DNA from 3 places in the Priestia sp. JSM ZJ58 genome. Region 3 is predicted to be linked to each of the others. Evidence: riboswitches for the same ligand, from Rfam matches in the RefSeq annotation. Region 3 holds a riboswitch; each other region holds the start of a gene.
What was found. A riboswitch is a leader RNA that binds a small molecule or an ion and turns the genes downstream of it on or off. The one in region 3 is predicted to bind cyclic di-AMP.
Positions count from the first base shown of each region.

Region 1: it holds a riboswitch for cyclic di-AMP, as region 3 does, so the genes downstream of both, ACH6EI_RS26945 (glutamate/proton symporter GltT) here and ACH6EI_RS05025 (potassium channel family protein) in region 3, are expected to answer to the same signal.
Region 2: it holds a riboswitch for cyclic di-AMP, as region 3 does, so the genes downstream of both, kdpF (K(+)-transporting ATPase subunit F) here and ACH6EI_RS05025 (potassium channel family protein) in region 3, are expected to answer to the same signal.

Region 1 is NZ_JBISEM010000010.1:18,531-26,502, reverse strand. Features, by position in the region: gene ACH6EI_RS26970 (hypothetical protein) at 1-44, opposite strand, end outside; gene ACH6EI_RS26965 (APC family permease) at 366-1,679, shown strand; gene ACH6EI_RS26960 (EcsC family protein) at 2,014-2,805, opposite strand; gene ACH6EI_RS26955 (DedA family protein) at 2,830-3,435, opposite strand; gene ytvI (sporulation integral membrane protein YtvI) at 3,595-4,626, opposite strand; gene ACH6EI_RS26945 (glutamate/proton symporter GltT) at 4,840-6,099, opposite strand; cyclic di-AMP (ydaO/yuaA leader) riboswitch at 6,206-6,345, opposite strand; gene ACH6EI_RS26940 (undecaprenyl-diphosphate phosphatase) at 6,619-7,443, opposite strand; gene ACH6EI_RS26935 (hypothetical protein) at 7,902-7,972, shown strand, end outside.
Region 2 is NZ_JBISEM010000001.1:1,694,239-1,702,210, forward strand. Features, by position in the region: gene nfsA (oxygen-insensitive NADPH nitroreductase) at 1-471, opposite strand, end outside; gene ACH6EI_RS09100 (putative quinol monooxygenase) at 501-785, opposite strand; gene ACH6EI_RS09105 (ArsR/SmtB family transcription factor) at 990-1,304, shown strand; gene ACH6EI_RS09110 (CHY zinc finger protein) at 1,324-1,659, opposite strand; gene ACH6EI_RS09115 (undecaprenyldiphospho-muramoylpentapeptide beta-N-acetylglucosaminyltransferase) at 1,837-2,904, shown strand; cyclic di-AMP (ydaO/yuaA leader) riboswitch at 3,064-3,206, shown strand; gene ACH6EI_RS09120 (hypothetical protein) at 3,279-3,416, shown strand; cyclic di-AMP (ydaO/yuaA leader) riboswitch at 3,432-3,572, shown strand; gene kdpF (K(+)-transporting ATPase subunit F) at 3,870-3,950, shown strand; gene kdpA (potassium-transporting ATPase subunit KdpA) at 3,975-5,636, shown strand; gene kdpB (potassium-transporting ATPase subunit KdpB) at 5,658-7,733, shown strand; gene kdpC (potassium-transporting ATPase subunit KdpC) at 7,747-7,972, shown strand, end outside.
Region 3 is NZ_JBISEM010000001.1:983,497-991,468, forward strand. Features, by position in the region: gene ACH6EI_RS05005 (S1C family serine protease) at 1-680, shown strand, start outside; gene ACH6EI_RS05010 (peptidyl-prolyl cis-trans isomerase) at 677-1,579, shown strand; gene ACH6EI_RS05015 (Lrp/AsnC family transcriptional regulator) at 1,868-2,323, opposite strand; gene ACH6EI_RS05020 (carboxymuconolactone decarboxylase family protein) at 2,444-2,902, shown strand; cyclic di-AMP (ydaO/yuaA leader) riboswitch at 3,018-3,162, shown strand; gene ACH6EI_RS05025 (potassium channel family protein) at 3,287-3,946, shown strand; gene ACH6EI_RS05030 (TrkH family potassium uptake protein) at 3,950-5,269, shown strand; gene ACH6EI_RS05035 (YjcZ family sporulation protein) at 5,597-5,677, shown strand; gene ACH6EI_RS05040 (YjcZ family sporulation protein) at 5,866-5,952, opposite strand; gene ACH6EI_RS05045 (tetratricopeptide repeat protein) at 6,126-6,623, shown strand; gene ggt (gamma-glutamyltransferase) at 7,033-7,972, shown strand, end outside.

The DNA.
Region 1 (7,972 bases), on a different contig from region 3:
TTTATCTCCAAGTTTATATAGGGTGTAGCAATCACTTCCTTCATCTCCTTTATCATCATTATAAGTTTATACACCCGCAAAAATGTAACCGCATTCAAAAGTTTGTTTTCGTATTTATTACAAGTAGATCATACTAATCGAAAGCTTTTTTACTTTCTTTCATTTTATGTAAAATGCTTTCTAGACTCAATGGTAAAAATCAAAGTGAAAAAAAGCATTTTTTTGCTTTATCTAGTAATTAACTAAACGCTCTTTATCTCTTAGCGCGCAATTTTCTCTTCTTTTTCAAAAAAAGATGACAAATCTAACAATATAGTATAATAATAAATATTGCAGAATGATTATACACAGAAAGGATGACAAATATGAATCATGGACCTTCTCTTCTTAAACAACTAAAATTATGGCATATCGTCGTGATAGGATTAGGCTACATGGCACCCATGGCCGTTTTCGATACATTTGGCATTGTAACTGAATCCACAGATGGACATGTTTCAGGTGCTTATGCATTCACGTTGATTGCTATTTTATTCACAGCCATTAGTTATGGAAAAATGGTAAAAGCTTTTCCCGGAGCTGGTTCTTCTTATACATACGCACAGCAAGTAATGAATCCAAGCATTGGTTTTTTGGTAGGATGGACGGCTCTTCTTGATTATCTATTTCTACCGATGATTAATGCACTTTTGACAAATATTTACCTAAGCTCTCTGTTTCCAGGTGTTCCAAAAGCCGTATGGATTATCAGCTTTGTGGTCATCATGACCATAATGAATATTTTTAGCGTTCATTTAACCGTTTCTTTTGGTACGCTATTAGTTGCTTTTCAAATTTTAGTAGCTATCATCTTTATTATTTTAAGTGCTACAACTCAAGGGCAAGAGCTATCATTTAAACCGTTTATAAGTGAATCGGCTTCTATATCTCTTTTATTAAACGGAGCAGCTATTTTATGCTTTTCTTTTTTAGGGTTTGATGCTGTAACCACCATGGCTGAAGAAACACTTAAGCCTGAGAAAACCATTCCCAAAGGGATTCTCATTATTGCATGTACGGGAGGCGCCTTATTTATTACGGTTTCTTACTTTGCTCAGCTTCTTTTCCCTTCAGCCTCTTTGTTTCATGATTTAGAAGGTGCATCGGCTGAAATCGCTTATAAAATTGGCGGCCAGCTGTTTCAATCTATTTTTGTAGCAGCAGCCTTAACATCAACTATTGCTTCTGGACTTGTCTCACATATGAGTGCATCAAGACTTCTCTACGCAATTGGGAAAGATGGTTATCTGCCGCGGAGAATTTTTGGCTATATTCACCCTAAAACAAAGACGCCTGTTTGGAACGTAGTCATTATTGGTGGTCTCTCTTTAATTTCACTAAGTCTGTCTCTTGAAAAAGCTACCTCTTTAATTAATTTTGGTGCTTTAATTGCGTTCAGTTCAGTTAACATAGCGGTTTTTATCCATTATTTTATTCAACAAAACAAACGATCTCTCAGTGGATATATTTCATATGTACTTATGCCTTTACTCGGCAGTTTATTTTTATTTTTTATGTGGCTTAACTTAGAAAAAACATCCTTATTTATCGGTATTGTATGGAGTATAATTGGCATTATTTATTTACTGATTGCCAGACGAAAAAATACTATTACCATTCCTACTTTTCATTTTGATTAAGGAAATAGGCTTAACACACCTCGACATATTTCCCCAGAAATAATGTCGAAAAAAAGTAATTGAGACATAAACAAATCAATCCCATCTACACACGAACAAAAAGGTAAACGATCTAATATAAATCGCTCGTTACACCGCTTTTGATTTCCGTGCAAGGCTTTGCTTTCCGCGGGAGTCTTCGCCTTGCCCTCCAATCAACACCTAGAGGCAACTAAATACATGAAAGCTACATTTACTATATCAATAAAAAAATCCGAACGTATTTGATTCTCAACTAAGAATCAAACTCGTTCGGATTTTTCTTCAACTAAAATACTTTCATACCAGCCTATTTTTATTTTTTAGATTGTGAGACTTTTTCTAAAATGCGTCTTTTACGGTAAAGCATCATTCCAACTTCTCCTATATCGCTAATCGCTTGTTTGTTAATATACGCCCCAAACACCATCCCTGCTATAGGAATCATTTGAAATAGCTTTTTCCATCCCAAGTTGTCTCTATAGGTTAGAAACACTTCTCTCCAACCTTGGAGCTGCTGCAAGCTCTGCGTTCGATTGCCGCTTGCTAATTCTTCTAAAATCGCACGCTTTCCTACAATATCAGAGGATGAAAACTGCATGCATTTGACCATAAAAATGCGTTCCTCTTGCTCAGTGGGATCGTAACCATAAGAAACAGCCACTTCTTGCAGTGTCTTAAGCGTAAGTCCCAATACAAAAGGAATATCAATCGCCAGTGTAAAAATTCCACCTACTCCGGTTGTAGCTCCTTGCAGCTGCGCATTCTTTTTTCGAACTTCAATAAAATACTCCGCCAACTCATCCATTTCCTGCAGAGATAAATGCTGAACATCCTCTATTGACAGCTGCTTATTTTCTTGTAATTGGGCTGATGCTTTCTCTAGCGTGGCAGACGTATTAGCTAAATACTGGCCTCCATTATCAACATACTTAGCAATTTCATCTAATAATTTTTCTATTTTTTGATGAATGAACTTTGGCGTTACTTTATCTAAAGCTGAAAAAGGCAAGCGAGCCAGCCGCTCCCAGAAAAAAAGTCCTTTTTGGTCTTTCTCCCACTTTTCAATTTTTCGTAATTCTATTCTCAATTGTTCATGCTCTGACATATCCTCACTCTTTTCCTCGATTTATCAGCTCTGTCCTACTTGTTTATTCCGCACATATTTAATGATAAAAAACAACGCAATTAAAACAACAATTCCGATTCCAATAGGCTGCATGTATTGAGATACAATCGGACCCACCTCTTTCCACTTAGGTCCTAACTTATATCCTAAATATACGTAAATAGCCGTTACTGGAAGCATCGCAACAAATGTGTAAATAGAAAACAGCCATACATTCATTTTTGCCATCCCGCATGGAAAAGAGATAGCCGTACGCACTCCTGGAATAAACCGTCCAAAAAAAGCGACCCCGCTGCCGTACTTATTAAAAAAGCGATCGGCAGCGTCAATTTCTTTTTCTTTCACCAAAAAATATTTTCCATATTTTAAAACTAGCGGTCGTCCACCGTAACGTCCCAGTGCATAAAGAGTCAACGGTCCACACACACCGCCTACTGTACCTGCAAGGATAGCCAGATACAAGTTCATATCACCTTGGTACACCCAATACCCTACTAAAGGTAAAACAAGCTCTGCGGGGACAAACTCAAACGTTAATGCTAAAATTACGCCAAAATAAGAGAGCTGTTTTAGCGCTTCAATTAAAGAAAGTAAAACCGACTCTAACAAAAATTCTCCTCCTCATGTCATTAAATCTAAGACTGCAAAACTATAATTTAGCCGATTGATAGATAAAAACCAACGCGACATAGTTTTTTCCTTTCCCTCTTTACGTATGACGTACTACAAAAGTTTCAATAAAAAAAGCGCTAGTTTTATCCAGCGCTTTTATAGTTTAAAGTTAATTTGAATAATACCTACTTTACGAAGAGCATCGTATAAAATAACTAAAGCCGGTCCTAAAAACAACCCGACAAAACCTAAAAGTTTAAATCCAATGTACAAACTAACTAATGCAGCCAAAGGTGAAATACCCATATTTGTAGAAAATACTTTTGGTTCTACTACACGTCTTACTACCGTAATGACTCCAAATAGAATAAATAAGCCGATTGCTAATGAGTCATGTCCTTGCGTAAGAGCAAAAATCCCCCATGGAACGAGCACCGAGCCTGTCCCAAGGATTGGTAAGATATCGACAATTACAATTAATAAACTAAGCAGCGCGGTATACGGAACATCTAATAGCCAAAGCCCTACATAAGCCATTACAAACGTCATGACACTTAAAATAATTTGTGCCTTAATAAAACCAACCCCCGCTTGGATAAGCTGAGTGATGACAACTTGTAGCTTATATTTCGTTTCTTCTGTTAAAAATGACTTAATTTTATTTTTAATAGCAGGCAGCTCAAGGCTGATAAATACAAGCGCTACTAAATAAATAAGAAACTCTAGTAGAAACCCAGGAACAGTAGCAGCAAAGCTAATGATGATTTCCACGGTACTTTTTAATAGAGAATCTAATGAATTTACGGTTTTTTCAAGCGTGCGCTCGATAGAAGAAATCACTTCTGTAGGAAGAGCGTTTGAATAGTATTTCCACTTGATAATAGTTGGATAAATCGCGGTTTCATAGATTTCTTTTACAAATGAAGGCGCTATCTTTGAAAGAGCAACCACTTGCGTAACGATTGTCCGAACAATAAAAAATCCAATAAGTATGAGCGAAACAACATATAAAATGAAGGTCATAAGCACTGCGTAGACTCTCTTCATTTTAAAAGATTGATGCAATTTTTGAACAATACCCTCAAGCGCTAATGCTGTTAATAAAGCAAACACAATCGGTAAACTGTAAGGGATTAACAAACATACGATTACTATCGAGGCGATGACCCATATTCGCTTTTTCCACATACTCTACTATCCCCCAACTAGCTAAGCTATCTCTATATTTACTGATAAAGAAAGGAACCAGTGACTGCTTTTATGTAAGAATAAAATTTGGATATATTTATACCTGATGTTACATATTATAGGGTCAATTTCCATAATAATAAAGGAATTATTATGAAAAAAGCTACTTATTCTAATTTTTTGAATAGAATAAGTAGCTTTTTAATTTATAAATTAGCCGGCTCTCATGACCTCTGTACCTTTTTTAGGGTCAAATTTGCCTTCAGATTTAGACATTACAATTGCTGCTAGTGTGTTTCCTACTAAGTTAACAACCGTACGTGCCATATCCATGATTCTGTCTACTCCCGCAATGAAGGCTAATCCTTCTGCCGGAACGCCGATTGTTCCAAGAGTAGCCAGTAATACAACAAATGATGTTCCTGGCACCGCAGCCATTCCTTTAGATGTAACCATCAATACCAGAATGAGCGTCAGCTGTTGAACGATCGTTAAATCAATACCATACACCTGCGCTAAGAATAACGCTGCAATCGCTTGATAGAGAACAGAACCATCTAGGTTAAATGTATAACCAATTGGTACAACGAACGATACGATAGCTTTTGGACAGCCCATCTTTTCAAGTTTTTCCATAATTCGCGGAAGAACTGTCTCAGAACTAGATGTACTGTATGCTAACAACAGTTCATCTTTCATATAGCGGAATAAGTGGAAAATGTTAATTCCTGCCCATTTCGCAATTCCTCCTAATACAACAAGTAGGAAGAAAATTAACGCTAAGTAAACTAAGATAACAAGCTTTCCTAATGAAAGGAGTGACTCTAAACCGAATTTCGAAACTGTTACACCAATTAAAGCAAATACTCCAATCGGAGCCACTTTCATTACTAGGTTTACCACGTGAAACATTGCGTGAGAAACGCCGTCAAAGAATTGAACAACAGGCTTTCCTCTTTCTCCAATTGCCGCTACTCCAAGTGCGAACAATACTGTAAAGAAGATAATTGCTAGCATGTCTCCTTCAACAATTGACTGGAAAAAGTTTGTCGGAACAATGTGTAAGAACGTTTCAGCCACTGACTTTCCTTCTTGCTGTTCGGATGTTTCAACGTATTGTGAAATATCACTCTTCTGTGCTGAATGAATGTCTACACCTTGTCCAGGATGAAAAATATTAGCAATCAATACACCGATTACAATTGCGAAAGTTGTAATAATTTCAAAATAGAGAATGGTTTTAACGCCCAGCTTTCCGACCTGTTTACCGCTACCTGCTCCTGCAACTCCAACGACTAAACTTGAGATAACAATTGGAATAACAATCATCTTAATCAATCTTAAGAACAAGTCTCCCAGCGGCTGCAGGTATGTTACTACACGCGGATCGTTAAACCAAATTACTCCTACAAGAACACCGAGGATTAAACCGGTAAAAATCTGCGTAGCCAAACCAAAACGAATTTTTTTCATAGATGTACCTCCCCAAAGATGTATGACATTTGTATATACTTTTCTGAAAAAACAAAAAAAGACTATTCTTAAGAAAGAACAGCCTTTTACTTACGCTATTTTGGGCTCTTTCTCTCAATAAAGCAAACGAGGTTAACTGTCGGATTCGGAATTGAGAGTTTCCTACCTTTTGTAAGGATTCACCCCAAGGCAGCTTTACTGCCGATAATGATTCCCCCGCTCTATACGATTAAGCTTATTATTCAATTTTTATAAAATTAAAACGATCTATACGTTGTCATACGTTTTTTACAGTCAATAAAACTAAACAGAAGTCTTACTTTTACTTAACTTTATACTGCACAAATATTAATTTACTATTTTTCGACACGTTTTGTCAATACCCATGTTTATAAAACGCTTTCAAAAGACAATAATATATATTTATGCAAAAAAGCTATTGCAATGTTGCAATAGCTTTTTCTTGCTTTTTAAGTCTTTATCAGAAGTTTAAATGGCTATAAAATACGCTTATTTATTTTATAAAAATACAAAATATAGAATAGCCGCTAAGACAATTCGATAAATGGCAAACGGAACTAATTTAATGCGGTTGATTAATTTTAAGAAAAAGCGAATCGATATAAGCGCAAAAATAAAGGCGCTGATAAAACCAGCAATAAAAAACGGTAGTGCATCTGATGTGAAATACTGCCAGTTTTTAACCAATGAAAGTCCACTTGCTCCTGCCATAATTGGCACTGCCATAATAAATGTAAAATCTGCGGCTGCCTTATGGCTCATTCCAAGAAGAACCCCTCCTGAAATCGTTGAGCCTGAACGAGAAAAACCTGGCCAAAGAGCAATACATTGAAACAGTCCTATACCTAGTGCTTGTCCATAAGACATTTGGTCCACCGTCTCTACACGCGGACGTTTAGGTCCAAACAAATCTGCTAGAATCATTAATACAGCTCCGACCACTAAGCCAATTAGCACCGTATTTAAAGAAAACAAATGTTCATCAATGTAATCATCAAACAAAAGTCCTAACACTCCTGCGGGTAACAAACCAACAATTACCTGCATTAAATTTAAGCGATTTGTCGGTCCAATTGCAGCAGCTGGTTTTTTTCCCAATCCTAATAAATTAATAAAACGATCTTTAAAAATAACAACTACTGCTAAGATCGACCCTAGCTGAATAACAATCTTAAATGTATTAGCTACTGGAGATGAAAATAATTCTTTTGAATTTAACCACAGGTCATCCACAATAATCATATGCCCAGTTGACGAAACAGGAGCAAACTCTGTTAAACCTTCTACAATCCCTAAAATGATTGCTACAATAATTTCCCACATAAAGCTATGTACCTTGCCTTTCTTTCAAATTAATAAGCTTATCGCTTCGTTTTACATGCTCAACTATTTTCCTATTTTGACACTTGCTTTTTTATCATAATTGTTAAAACTATGAAATACAATGTGTATTTGCAAAAAGATAAGAATCTTTAATAATTTGTAATAAAAAGCTTACATGCTACAACCAAAAAACACGATATCAGCTTTTATTTATTTTAAAAAGCAGTCACTATGTTCAGTATAAATTCTGGTTCCTTAGCTAAAAATGAATCATCTAGACTATTTTTCTTTAGTGTGAAAAAATGACTAAATCATTATGTTTTTTCCATCCCCCTTTACTGTCATCTATCATTTTAATCCAATAGGGCTGAATTATACGACATATCCCCTAAGTAATTTGAAACTTTTTTCTCTCTTTTCTCGTATATAGTAGTATCTTTTTTAGGAGGCTTTTTACTATGAATGGAAATGTACGTACAATGAAATGGGTCACTGCTGGGTATGAAGCCTTGCTGGGAATTCCTTTAAT
Region 2 (7,972 bases), 710 kb from region 3:
TACTGGGAATACGTATGCCGGTAAATCTAGGAGTTCAATGACTTCTAGTGGCTTTCTGCGAATTCCGCCGATTGGTACTGTACCTAAACCGAGTGACTCTGCTGCAACTGTTGCTGCTTCTAAAGAAATTCCAGCATCGGTTGCCCCCACTAAAATTGACTCAAGCCCATCGGTTACGCCAAGAGGCGCATCGTTAAGCTCAGCTGCAATCTTAGCACGATTAAAATCTGCACAAAAGATTAAAAATAGAGGAGCTTGGTCAATCCACGCTTGGTTGCCCGCAAGCTCTGAAAGCTTTTTCTTCTTTTCTTTATCTTGGACGCTAATAATAGTTACTTGCTGTCCGTTAATAGAAGAAGCGGCTGACTGAGCAGATTGAATAATTGTATCTAAATGCTCGTCGCTTACTGCTTCGTCTGTATATTGACGGATAGAACGATGATCTTGAATTGTACGAATTGCTTCATTCATGATGCGTCATCCTTTCAAAGAAGTTATTTTTAGCCTTGTAATGTTTTTACATCTAAAGGTGCTACAAGTACGCCAGTTTGAGCAAATGCTACAAAACTTTGGAAATGAGCTGATTTATTGTGTGCTTGAATTGCTTCTTCGCTTTTCCACTCTTCAATCATCATAAATGTGTTAGGTGTAAAAGCATCTTCAAATAGTTGATAGTTGCTGTTTCCTTCTTCTTGTAAAGAATGCTTAATTAGTTCTTGTACGTTTTCTAAAAATTCTTCTCTTTTTGCTGGGTTAACTTTCATTGAAGCTTGTAAATGAATCATGGATGATTCCTCCTTTAATAATGATGGTGCTTTATATTATTTGTTTTGTTTTTAATCTTTCATTCAATTTACGATTAAAATGAAGATAAGTTCGAATATCATCGAACAATGAAACTATAACACCGATTAAATAACAGTGCAAGGAATTTAGTTCGAAAGTTATCGAACATTGATACACAAAAGAAGCTGTGTTATATTTTAAGCATGAGAAAACCTTATCAACCACCGAAATCTGAAATTAAATTAACGCCTATTTTACATGCGTTGAGTGATCCTAACCGGCTGCGAATTGTACAGTGTTTAGCGACAAGAAAGGAGCAGACCTGTTCGTATTATCAAAAATTAAATGTATCAAAATCAACGCTATCACATCATATTAAAGTACTTCGCGAAGCTGGAATTATCAAACTACGTATAGAAGGTACGCAGCACTATTATTCCTTGCGTTTAGAAGAACTTGAGGAACTGTTCCCAGGTCTGCTTCCTTCCATTATCAATATAGATGAGCAATTATTTTAAAAGCTGAACGATGTTTTGTTCAGCTTTTTTGTTCAAAATAAATGTGTCCATGCAGGCTGCATCCGGGATTAAAAGAAGAACGACAGTGAGGGCAAGTCGAGTTACAGGTTAAATATTCATTAATTGAGAGCTCATGTTTACATACTCCGCAAAGAATAGCTTTTTCATTAAACATAGATGTTGGCCATCTTTTAATGTCGTGATCCGCATGTGCGTTATGACATTGATAGCATGGATAATATGTATGACAGCAATAAAATTTTATTGCGATAATATCTTTATCCGTATGATAGTGCGTACAGCGCGTTTCGGAATCCACTGTGTCACCTTTTACTGCAGGTACAGATTTGTTCATTATCATCACTCCTTATGAAAAGTATAGCATGCTTTTATACGCCTTATCATACATATGTAAAAAGAAAAATGCTATAATAAAACCATCGTTTTACATGTCAGATTGCATGCTAAAAAGATTAGATAAAAATTGATGTCAAAACAGATCGATTAAGTGATGCAAAGAGAGGAAGAAAAAATGAGTAAGCAAGTTATCGTTTTTACCGGAGGCGGAACAGCGGGGCACGTAACGCCAAACATTGCCATCATGAAAGAATTAGACAGTGAAAAATGGGATATCCATTATGTCGGTTCTCACAATGGTATTGAGAAAGAATTAATTACAAAATTAAACGTTCCATATCATGCGATTTCAAGCGGGAAGCTGCGTCGATATGTAGATATGGAAAATGTAAAAGATGTATTTCGAGTAGCAAAAGGGGTTGGCGATGCACGTCGCGTGCTGAAAAAACTAAAGCCTTCTCTTGTTTTTTCAAAAGGCGGTTTCGTCACAGTTCCTGTGGTAATGGCTGCTAAATCTTTAAACATTCCCGTGTTCATTCATGAAAGTGATTTAACACCGGGACTGGCAAATAAAATTGCGCAGAAATTTGCCACTAAAATTTTTACTTCTTTTGATGAAGCCGCAAACTACTTTCCAAAAGAAAAAGTGCAGGTTGTTGGTTCACCTATTCGAAAAGAGCTATTTAGCGGAAGCGCAGCGAACGGGGAAAGCTGGCTACGCTTTTATGATAAGCGCCCCATTTTAACGATTATGGGCGGAAGTTTAGGAGCACGCCGTATTAATGAAATCGTTCGAGAGTCTTTGCCTGAACTGCAAAAGAAATTCCAAATTGTACACCTTTGCGGAAAAGGCAATATTGATACAAGCCTTGAAAAAGAGTCAGGATACCGTCAGTTAGAATACGTAAACGAACAGCTTCCTGATGTTCTAGCGGCAACTGATTATGTGATTACACGCGGTGGATCCAATGCCATTTTTGAGTTTTTAGCTCTTCATAAACCGATGATGATTATTCCTTTATCAAAAGCACAGAGTCGCGGAGATCAAATTTTAAATGCACAATCTTTTAAGAAAAAAGGCTACTGTATGGTTGTAGAAGAAGAACAGTTAACAAAAGAATTGTTTTTACGTGAAGTAAGTGAGCTTCAGCAGCAGGCAAGTACAATGAAGCGTACAATGCGTGAAGCAACAAAAACGGATGCTATTTCAATTCTTGTAAATGAAATTGAGAAAATGAGCTAAAAAAAGCGTTCTTATCTCCTCGATAAGAACGCTTTTTTTCTTCTGGAATTATTATTTTAAAATAATGAATAAATATAGAAAAATAAAGCTTTTAAAATTTCAAAAAATGTTGTTGACAGTAAATTTTAACAGGAGTAAGATTACTCTCATGAAACGTTCCACTGTGAAACGCTGAGTCTTTTCTGAAAGAGAAGGAAAGAGCGGAGGACCCAATTATCAGGGGTGAATCTCTTAATTGAGTAGGGTTACTTTCTTGACCCGAACCCGTCAGCTAACTTCGTAAGCGTTAAGAGAGAGGATGGTGTAATCGTGGTCGTTTTCTATAACAGCGGATAGTACGCTCCTTTCAAAATATAGGTGAAAGGAGCGTCAGGATGCATTTATCTAAGCAAATGATTCAAATGATTGAATATCGGGCAATGTGCGACCAGCAATCTTTTGATCTAGCAAACCGCTATTTGTCTACGTTAGCTAATCAAAGTTTTAAACGCAGCAGTAAAAGTCATCATTAAGTCTAAAAATTAAATAACAAATATACGCTTAATCAATTATGAGCGGGGGACCCAATATTTTGTACGTATGTACTAGGGGTGAATCTCTTAACTGAGTAGGGTTACTTCCATAACCCGAATCCGACAGCTAACTCCGTAAGCGTTTTGGGAGTAAAAAATTCGTGTCAATCACGGCTTATTTGTCGTGCATTAAACCGCGGAAGAGAACTCTCTTCTGCGGTTTTTTAGTGGAAAAAAATAGCATCACGTCTCGCGGTTAGCTTTTTTGGACGTGATGCTTTATGAAAAGAAACCGTCACTAAACTTAGAAGCTATCATTTTTGTCAGGAAACAGTTAGGAGGAAGCAACTTGGATATGATGATGCTTGGAACGCTTGCCTTATTAGCAACTGCTATGTACGGAATTATTCGCTGGTCGTCTCATGTAGTAGACGACAGAGAGGAGAAGTGAACATGTCGTTCATTTTGTCAGGTATTTCAGTTCTCGTTTTAATTTATTTAGTATATGTACTGTTAAATCCAGAACAATTTTAATAAGCGGAGGAATAAAAAGTGGGGATTTTTCTACTATCAGTTGCGCTGCTGCTTGTTTTTGTAGCGCTTATTGCAAAGCCCGTAGGTATTTATATAGCGAATGTGTTTTCAAACGATAAAAACACTAGCTTGATAGGAAAGATAGAAACGGTGATGTTTAAAGCAGCAGGAATTAAAGGGCTTAATCAGACGTGGAAGCAATATGCATTTGCTCTTGTTTTGGCGAATACGTTTATGATTTTTGTGGTGTACCTTATCTTCCGGTTTCAAGGGGTACTGCCGTTTAACCCAAGCCACATCAAAGGAATGGATCCGGCACTTGCTTTTAACACGGCCATTAGTTTTATGACAAATACGAACTTGCAGCACTACAGCGGCGAATCAGGATTGTCCTATTTCTCGCAGATGGCCGCCATTGTATTTATGATGTTTGCTGCACCAGCAACGGCACTTGCAGTAGCAATCGCTTTTATTCGTGGGCTGGCAGGGAAAGAAATGGGAAACTTTTTTGTTGATTTTGTAAAGTCAATTACGCGTATTTTACTTCCTATCGCTTTTATAACAGGCATTTTATTTATGTTTTTAGGTGTCCCTCAAACGTTAAGCGGAACGGTTACTGCCCATACAATAGAAGGGGCAACACAGCAAATAGCAAGGGGACCAGTTGCTTCTTTTCTTTCAATTAAAGAGCTAGGAAACAACGGAGGGGGATTTTTTGGTGTCAATTCAGCTCATCCATTTGAAAATCCTAACGCGTTGAGCAATGTATTACAAATCGTCCTTATGCTTTTATTGCCAACAGCACTTCCTTTCACATACGGAAAAATGATCGGAAAGCGTAAGCAAGGCCGCATTTTGTTTGTAGCGATGAGTATGCTGTTTATCGTTATTTTAAGCACAGCGTTCGTAACAGAGTGGGGTGGCAATCCAAGACTTGATGCTTTTCATTTGAACGAAGCGAACGGTTATATGGAAGGGAAAGAAGTCCGTTTTGGTGTCGGCATGTCGACGCTTTACGCCATCGTGACGACAGCAAGTGAAACAGGTGCAGTCAACACCATGCACGATACTCTTACGCCTCTTACCGGGTTGTTAACGCTTGGAAATATGATGTTAAATACCGTATTCGGCGGTGTCGGAGCAGGATTTATGAATGTCATGATGTACGTCATTATCGCCGTATTTTTATCAGGTTTAATGGTTGGAAGAACACCAGAATACGTAGGTAAAAAAATTGAAGGAAAAGAAATGAAGCTAATCGCCGTGACGCTTATTTTGCAACCGCTGCTAATTTTAGGAGGAACAGCTGTAGCACTTACCACTCATTTAGGAATAGAAGGTATATCAAATCCAGGCTTTCACGGGTTAAGTCAGGCACTGTATGAATTTACGTCGTCAGCAGCAAACAATGGATCCGGCTTTGAAGGACTCGGTGATGCAACGCCGTTTTGGAACATTTCAACGGGAATCGTTATGTATATTGGACGCTACTTCGGACTAATTACGATGCTGGCGGTATCGAGCTCACTAGCATCCAAACAGCTTGTTCCCGAAACACCTGGGACATTTAAAACAGATACGTCTTTATTTAGCGGCATTTTAATTGGAACTACCGTTATTGTAGGAGCACTTACGTTTTTCCCAGTGCTTGTGCTTGGGCCGGTTGCTGAGTATTTAACACTGTAATCAAGAAAGCGGAGGATCATAATGAATAAACGGAATTTTGCAAATAATATTGAATTGGATCGCAACAGTCATATTCAAGGTTCTGTGGATACACAAGCTTCATCGATTTTTATTCAATCAGTAAAGCAGGCTTTTATCAAGCTCAGCCCAAGAACGATGATAAAAAACCCTATCATGTTCGTAGTAGAAATCGGGTTTATAATTACGCTTTTTTTAGCCGTTGTTCCGGACCTTTTCGGAGAAAGTACAGTAAGCACAGGATTTAATGTTGCCGTATCTCTCGTGTTATTTTTTACCATTGTTTTTGCTAATTTTGCAGAAGCATTAGCAGAAGGTCGAGGAAAAGCACAGGCAAACTCATTAAAGAAATCTAAAGGCGATATTACAGCTAATCAGCTTCAAAACGGGCAAATGATACAAGTTTCGGCATCGCAACTAAAAAAAGGAGATATCGTCGTCGTTTCACAAGGCGAAATGATTCCTGGAGATGGAGAAATTATTAAAGGACTGGCGTCTGTTGATGAATCGGCTATTACGGGTGAATCGGCACCTGTTATGAAAGAAGCAGGCGGGGATTTTAACTCTGTAACTGGAGGTACAAGAGTTGTCAGCGATGAAATTACAATTAAAATTACGTGTGAGCAAGGTGAATCGTTTTTAGATAAAATGATTTCGCTTGTTGAAGGAGCAGAGCGTCAAAAAACGCCAAATGAAATTGCGCTAAACACGGTTTTGACAAGTTTGACGATTATTTTTTTACTAGTTGTTGTGACGCTTCCTGTCTTTACAAACTATTTACATTTTCAACTCGACACGGCTATTTTAATTTCACTGCTCGTCTGCCTTATTCCTACGACGATTGGAGGATTATTATCGGCCATTGGAATTGCTGGAATGGATCGAGTCACGCAGTTTAACGTGATTGCTATGTCAGGAAAAGCAGTAGAAGCAGCTGGTGACATCAATACAATTATTTTAGATAAAACCGGCACCATTACGTTTGGAAACCGAATGGCTCATCAGTTAACGACTGTAGAAGGCGTAGACGAACGTGAACTGTACAAATGGGCGTTTGTTTCTTCTCTTTACGACGAAACACCAGAAGGACGCTCGGTGGTTGATTTTATCCAAACTCGCATGGGAGTAGAAGACCTTAGAAAAACGCAGGGAACGTTTGTAGAATTCAAAGCTGAAACGCGAATGAGCGGCATTGACTTACAGAATGTATCTGTACGAAAAGGAGCAGTGGACGCCGTCACGGCATGGGTAGAGTCAAATGGCGGGAAGGTTCCCTCTGATTTACAGCAAAAAGCGAACGAAATTGCAGGAGCTGGTGGCACGCCGCTTGCCGTCGCCGCCGATGATAAAATTTATGGCTTGATTTATTTAAAAGACACGGTAAAACCAGGAATGAAAGAACGCTTTGATGAACTTCGTAAAATGGGCATTAAAACAGTCATGTGCACAGGAGATAATCCGCTAACCGCAGCAACTATTGCAAAAGAAGCTGGAGTAGATGAATTTATTGCGGAATGCAAGCCAGAAGACAAGATTCAAGTGATTAAATACGAACAGCAGCAAGGCAAGCTAGTTGCGATGACAGGTGACGGAACAAACGATGCCCCTGCACTTGCTCAAGCTGACGTTGGTTTAGCAATGAACAGCGGAACCTCAGCTGCTAAAGAAGCAGCAAATATGGTGGACTTGGATTCGGATCCCACTAAAATCATTGAAGTCGTTTCAATCGGAAAACAGCTATTAATGACAAGGGGTGCCTTAACTACATTCAGCATCGCAAACGATATTGCTAAGTATTTCGCGATTATTCCAGCGATGTTTACCTTGGCGATTCCGCAAATGGAGGCTCTTAACGTAATGAAGCTGAATTCACCTCTATCTGCTGTATTGTCAGCGCTTATTTTTAATGCGGTCATTATCCCGCTGTTAATTCCCTTAGCCATGAAGGGAATTGCCTATAAGCCGATGAGTTCTAACGCACTGCTGCGAAAAAATTTGTTCATTTACGGATTAGGTGGGGTATTAGTTCCATTCATTGGGATTAAAGCGATTGACTTATTACTTTCATTTGTGATGTAGAGGAGAAGAAACGATGATACAAACAGAACGAACGGGAAGCATTATTGTTCGCTTAACGATTATGATGATGATACTTTGTGGTCTTATTTATCCTGTTGTGATGACAGGTATTGCTCAAACAGCTGTTCCAAGTAAAGCAAACGGCAGCCTAATCTATTCAAACAATCATCAAGTTATCGGTTCTAAGCTGATTGGGCAGCAGTTTACAAGCAATGCATTTTTTCACGGCAGAGTTTCTA
Region 3 (7,972 bases):
TTGAACAAGTGGCGAAGTTCGGAAAATCATCAGATTTAGTGGCGGGTGAAACGGTTCTTGCAATCGGAAACCCTCTTGGTGAACAATTTTCTCGTACGGTCACACAAGGTATCGTGAGCGCAGCAAAACGCTCTGTCCCTATTTCAGAGAATTGGAACGTAGATGCAATTCAAACGGATGCGGCGATTAATCCAGGAAACAGCGGCGGTGCCTTGATCAATTCTTCCGGTGAAGTAGTTGGTATCAACAGTATGAAAATTTCAGAAGACAATGTAGAAGGAATCGGCTTTGCTCTTCCAAGTGATGAAGTGCAGCCAACGATTGAACAGCTGATGAAAAACGGAAAAATAACGCGTCCATATATGGGGGTAGGTCTTCAAGATGTAGGTCAGCTTTCAGCTGCAACAAAACAAGATCAGCTAGGCCTAACAAGCGATACGTCTGAAGGAGTTGTCGTAACGACGGTTGAACCGTTCTCTTCTGCTTCTGATGCTGGTTTACAATCAAAAGACGTGATTGTTGCCATCGATGGAAATGAAGTCAAAACATCCAGTGATTTACGTCAATATCTATACACAAAACGCAAAGTAGGAGACACGGTAAAATTAGACGTGTACCGAAATGGAAAAAAACAAACTATTTCTCTGAAGCTTTCAGAGCAGCAGGATAACAATGGATGAGTTCAGCACCGTTAAAGCTGCTGCTAGCAGTATTAACAGCGTTCGGATTTTTAACAGGCTGCGGAGGGAAGCATTCAAACACGATGTTTCCTTCTGTAGAAATTAGTCAGCTATCTTCTGCCAAAGAAGTGGCAGCGTATGAAGGAGGAAAGGTGACAGGAGCTGAATTCAATCGTTTTTTAGCAGTTGAAGGGTTCTTAAATCCCGATGCGCCGCTAAATGATACAAGCTACCGCAAAGAGTTGTTGCGGCAGCTTGTCATGCAAAAAATCTTAATTTCGCATCTAAAGACAAGTGACAGGGTACAGAAAAAAGTCGAGGATATGTGGAAACAAATCAAACGTTCATATGACGAAGATACAAGAAAACAAGGCTATGAAGTCTTGCACATTCGTTCTAGCGATGTAACTAAACAGCTAATAAATCAGTTTAAATTAGAAGAATATTTCCGTAAACAAATTACGTCTGATGAACTAGACGCTTACTATACACGTATTGAGAACGATGTAACGCGCGTATCTTTTTCGCAGCTAACTTTTACAACTTTACATGATGCCGAGACCGTTGCGGCTGAGCTGCAAAAAGGAACATCGCTTCAAGACGTTCAAAAAAAATATGCTGATGTCCAGACCATCAGCAAAATAGAGAATGATGATAATCTAAAGCTTTCGAATCTATCTCCCTCTTTTATAGATGTTTTAAAAAAACAGCACATCGGAGAGTGTAGTAAGCCCATTAAAATGGGTAAAGTCTATTATATTCTTATTTTAAAACAAAAAGATAAAAAAACGGAATCAGAAGTCAAAGAAGAAATGATGAAAGAACTTGTTTTGAATCATATCAACCGGTATATCCAGGATCAACTGCCAAGGTTTCACGTGACTTTCAGCCTTAGGTAGTTCCCTTTTATATAGATTGATTGTTTTCAAAAAACAAGCAGGTAAAAGAGCTTTCTATTAATAGAGAGCTCTTTTACATTTTTAAGTAGACAGAAATGTCGGTACCTGATAGAATGAAGTTGTAAAACTTTCATTATTCGGAAAATTTATACCCTCCAGCTTTGGAGGGTTATTTTTTATGCTTTTGGACGAATAAAAGAGGCTAGGACAGAAGTAGTTTAGTGGAAAGAAGATCCGAACGATGAATCGTTCGGATCTTTTCGTTAGTACGGTGAACGTATGTTTCAATCACTTTTCATCTTTTAAATGACTCAATAATGCAGAAGACATCTCCACGTGAGAAAGGGCGATGTGTGAAATCGTTTTGGCATAAGGTGTAATTTCGTTAATAAATTGCTCGAGTACGTGCAGGTGAGGAAGCTGAAGCTTTGTAATGAAGCAAGCCTGTCCGGCGATGCGTTCACAGAATAAAGCATAGGGATACTGAGAAATAAATCGTTTAAAACGCTCGTGCTCTCCGTTTTTCATGGTTACTTCAATAAAACACGAGACGGGCAACTGCAGCTTTTCATAATCAATATCGATTGTATATCCTTTTATAATACCAAAGCTCTCTAGCTGTCTTACTCGCTCTGCCACTGAAGGAGGAGACAGGTTAATTTGTTTTCCTAGCTCTCTTAAGGAAAGACGGCTGTTTTGCTGCAGTGCCTGCAAAATCGATAAATCAATTTCATCAATTTTCAATTGAAAACCTTCTTTCATATTAATGTTTCATTTGATTAGTAACAGCAGATAATATGTTTTATTTGTTATCTGAAATCTCCATTTTTCTTACTATAATAATTAAAAAGGAGTGAGTAAAAAATGGCAAGAGTTTTGTTAACAAACGAAGAGGGAACAAATTTTGAAAAAGCACTGAATTTAATTCCAGATGTAAAAAGGTTGTATGATGAGCTATACGACAAGCTTTGGAACAGTGATATAATAAAAAGAGAGACTAAGGAAAAAATCAGGCTTTATCTAGCAGGTGTTAACGGCTGTGAGACGTGTATGAGCATGTCATATGTAGGCGATAAGACGCTTAATCAAAAAGTGTTAAGAGAAAAAGAGCTGGAAGAAAAAGATCGACTGCTGTTTCGATTTATAGATGTATACCGAGTGCGTCCAAGGGATTTGACGGATGCTGATATGGATCAATTAAAGAAATTTTACAGTGATACGCAGCTATTAGAGCTTTTGGCTGTTATTAATTTGTTTGATCAATTTCACAAACTGATTGTCAGTTTAGATTTATATGATTTTTGCAGTTTGCAGCGCAAGTGATGTCTTCCCTAAAAATATCTTGACAGACAAAATCCACAGGAGTAAGATAGCTTTCGTGAAGTGAAACGTATCATGAATCGAATCGATTATTCTAAAAAATAGATCATAGACATTTGAATAAAAATCGCTTAATCCATTACGGAGCGGAGGACCCATTATTTACGCACATATTGTGCTCCGGGGTGAATCCTTAAAAAGGTAGGGTTACTCTTAAAACCCGAACCCGACAGCTAACTTCGCAAGCGTTTTGAGGGGGAAGAGTGTGAAAAAACACAGGAGCCTTCCTGTGTTTTTTTGCGCTTTTTTTAAGAAAAACATGTAATTTTTTAGAAAAAGTATAAGCTAAGAGAACACACAGCAGTTGAAGAAAGGAATAAATACATTATGAAAAAACAGTTTGCTGTATTGGGATTAGGTCGTTTTGGAGGCAGTTTGGTTGAAGAGTTTGCTAATTTGGATGTGGATGTGCTCGCTATTGACCGCAATCAGGAGGTAGTAAAGAAATATAGCAACTCAGCTACATATGTCGTGCAAGCGAACGCAATTGATGAAGCTAGCTTAAAAGGGCTAGGCATTCGTAACGTTGATCATGCTCTTATTTCGTTTGGAGACGATATCGAAGCAAGCGTGCTTGCAACGATGCTTTTAAAAGATATGGGCGTTAAGCAAGTATGGGTAAAAGCGGTGAATATGTATCATCAAAAAGTGCTGGAGAAAATAGGAGCGGACAAAGTCATTCATCCTGAGCGCGATATTGCGAAGCGGATTGCTCATCACGTGGTGTCAGAAAAAATTATTGACTATATTGAACTGTCTAAAGACTATAGTATTGTTGAAATTGTCGCTTCTAAGAAACTTCATAATAAAACGCTGTTTGATTTAAATATTCGTGCAAAGTACGGCTGTAATATTATCGGTTTTCAGCGAAAAGACGGGGAAATGGTGATTTCGCCTACGGCGCATGAAACAATTGAACAAGGAGATATGCTGATTGTTATCGGACATAATCGCGATTTAAACCGTTTTGAAGAAGAAGGAGTTTAACTTATGAAAAAAAAAATTGTTAGGCTTACGCCGCCGCAGCTGCTTGTCTCCATTTTTGGCGGAGGAATTATTATTGGTGCTCTTTTATTAATGATGCCTTTTTCTACTACTGAGCCAATCCGGTGGGTAGACGCCCTTTTTACATCTACTTCCGCTATGACAGTGACCGGCTTAGCCGTCGTAGATACAGGTACGCGTTTTACCGTCATCGGTCAAACGATTATTATGCTGTTAATTCAAATAGGCGGTCTTGGCATTATGTCATTTGCCGTGCTGATTTTTATGATGCTAGGTAAAAAAATTGGATTTAAAGAGCGTATGCTCGTTCAGCAGGCATTAAATCAAACGAGCGTCGGCGGAGTTGTCCTGCTAGTTAAAAGGCTGTTTATCTTTTCATTTTTAATTGAGTTTGTTGCACTTATCTTTTTAGCGATACGCTGGGTTCCGGAATTCGGATGGTCTAAGGGGCTATTCTTTAGCTTGTTTCATTCAATTTCAGCTTTTAATAACGCAGGGTTCGGACTATTATCTGACAGCTTAGTTCAGTATGTAGGAGATCCCGTTATTAACATAACGATTTCCTTTTTGTTTATTATTGGTGGGTTAGGATTTACCGTTCTTGCTGATATGTGGGTAAAAAAATCGTATAAAAAACTAACGCTGCATTCAAAAATTATGATTATCAGCACGTTTGCCATTAACGTGATTGCCATGCTTTTTATTTTTTTCTTAGAGTACGGCAATTCACATACACTTGGAAGTTTGTCATTAGGAGACAAAGTGTGGGCGTCTTATTTTCAAGCGGTAACAACACGCACAGCAGGTTTTAATAGTATCGATATAGGAAGTCTACATGATTCCACCATATTTTTAATGGTTATGTTAATGTTCATAGGTGCAGGGAGTGCGTCAACAGGAGGAGGTATTAAACTAACAACGTTTGTGGTGATTGTCTTTTCTGTATGGGCATTTTTACGAAGCAGGGAAGATATTGTGCTGTTAAAGAGACGGCTTCTTCCTCTTCATGTGTTTAAGGCACTAGCCATTACGATGATTTCGATTATGTTTGTGTTTGGGGCCATTTTTCTATTAAATATCTCAGAAAACCTGCCGTTTATAAAAATTATGTTTGAAGTGGTTTCTGCGTTTGGAACAGTGGGGTTATCGATGGGAGCAACTCCTGAGCTTTCATACTTTGGACGCGTGATTATTATCTTTATCATGTTTTTAGGAAAAGTGGGGCCATTAACCCTTGCGTTTTCATTATCTAAGCAAAAGCGTGAAGCCGTTCGCTATCCAAACGAAGATATAATGCTAGGATAGAAAAATCGCCTTCGATGAGGCGATTTTTTTATATTATTTATACGTTCAAGACATATAAGAGGTTACGCACAAAACAGTTGCGATGAATAAAAAGAAGGCAAAAACAAGAACAATGGGCAATTTGGAATGTCGGCGCATTAAAGCCCCTCCTTTTTTATAGTAAAAAAATCTCTTACTATATATAACGAAAGAAACAAAAATATGATTCACTTTTTTTGGCGAAATTTGAAGGTTTTTCTCATTGGAAAAATCCGCACCCCTGTCCTAAACATTTTGCCAAGCTGTTGCATACACTAAAAGCAGATAACAGGAAGTGAGGGATGGTACGTGGGAAAACAAAATTTTGCGTTAATCGTTGTGTTATTTGTTTTACTTGTTATTGTAGGTGCGTCTGGCTTTCGCTTTTAAACGTTAACTTTATTTGCGCATAGTCCCCTTCAAAAAAGGCATACTAGGCGGAAGTAAAAACCAAAAATTTCTTCAATATTGCCGAACAATGAGTTCCTCTACTCATTCATCTAATCGGTATGTAGCCATGCGAAAGCATGGTTTTTTTGAAATAGGAGAGGATGAATGATGTTCATCCTCTCTAGAAATTAGTAGTAGCAAGAACACCCTACGATTACTAATAGGATAAATAAAACAACGATAAATGAAAAACCAAAACCGCCTTTTGCGCCCATATGTGTAACCTCCTTTAATAAAAGTCTCTATATCCTATGTACTAATTGGGTTAAGTGATTGAGAAATTTGCCTATTTTTTAATGGTAACGTTTTTTGTGAAGAATGAAGAACACTTACTTTTTTCATTTGCGCAGAAATCCTTTATGATAAAGAGGAAAAGGAGGGCAAACAGGTGGGAATACATGCACAATACGTCATGAATCAGCTAGAAGAGGGAAAGTGGAAAGAGATCAAGCGCGAAATTCAACAAGAAATGAAGAAAAAACCTCAAGCATCTGATTTGTACTGTTACTTAGCCGTTTGTTTAGCAAAGCAAATTGAAGAATCAATTATCTTTGAAAAAATGGTATTGAACTTAGAAATGGACCGGGCTCTTCATCAGGCATTAACATTAAATCCATCTTCAAGCTTGGCGCACTTCGTTCGAGGAATAAAATATCGGGAAACTCCGCTTATGTTTGGAGGGAATTACGAAAAATCGCTGTTTTATTTGCAGAAGGCGCAAGATCTTGGTTTTGAAGGGATTATGCTGCCGCTCGAACTCGCCAAAACCTATATTCAATTAAAAGAAATGGAAAAAGCGAAAGAACAAATCGCCTATGCTCGGGAAATCAATCCTACGCACGCGGACATTAAAAAAGTCGAAAACATGCTCCAAACAGGACGATGAATCTAAAGTCCTGTTTTATTTTTGATTTTCAGAAAACGTATGCTGATTTTCATAAAGGATTGCTTTTTATATAACAATAAGAATATTTATAAAAAATTTAAGAAGTGCATGTAAGTCGAACGACTTCTTAACTGCTAGATTTTCTACATTATTAGAGCGTTCAGTCTACATAGTTCCAAAAATAGTAAGAAACTATCAGCCTATGGATAAATTGTTAGAAAATATAGATAATTGTAAATGAATAGAGAGAAAAGTTAAACATGCGATTAACTAAAAAAGCAAAGGTATGATTTACTTTGCTTTTTATTTATACGCATATGTAAAAAATATCATAATAAACCAATTTATTCTTCGTGAAATCCATCGTCTCAGGCGATGTGAAATAATGTATTTGAAGGAGGAGACCCAGATGAAGGTTATGAAGATGTTGGCTATTACGTTATTTAGTTTATGTTTAGTTGTCACACCAGCTGCTGCTGAAGTTCCGGGTGTCGACCATTCAATGAAACGGGGTGCTACACAAGGAATTGTAGCGGCATCTCACCCGCTGGCTGCTGAAGCGGGGAGGAAAGTGTTAGCTGAAGGCGGAAACGCTGTAGATGCGGCAGCGGCCATTCAACTATCTCTAAACGTTGTGGAACCGATGATGTCTGGTATCGGCGGCGGCGGTTTTATGATGATTTATGAAAAAAAGAAAGATAAAATTACGATGCTAGACAGCCGTGAAATGGCACCGGCTGATGTCACGCCTAAGCTGTTTTTAGATTCAAAAGGAAAAGTCATTCCTTTCAGTAAGCGTCACATAACAGGAAAAGCAGTTGGAGTTCCTGGTACGTTAAAAGGAGTAGAAACAGCCCTTGAAGATTATGGAACCATGGACTTATCAGATGTTATTAAACCTGCTATTACTCAAGCGGAACAAGGAATTAAAGTGAATTGGTCGATGGCTCAGTATATCGATGAAAATGCGGACAAGCTTGAAAGATACCAAACGGCCGGTAATGTATTTGTACCGAATGGCAAGCCGTTAAAAGAAGGAGATAAGCTTGTTCAGCCTGATCTTGCGAAAACATTAAAGCTTATTCAAAAAGAAGGGTCAGACGCTCTTTATAAAGGAGAAATTGGAAAAGCGCTTGTTAAAGAAGTTCAAAAACGCGATGGAAGCATGACCATGGATGATTTAAAAAATTATGTTGTAAAAGAACGCGAGCCGGTCAAAACAACTTATCGAGGCTACGATGTGGTTAGTGCGGCTCCTCCTAGCTCCGGCGGATTAACCGTGCAGCAAATTTTAAAGCTAATGGAAGGTTATGATGTAGAAAAAATGGGTTCCAATACGCCACAGTATT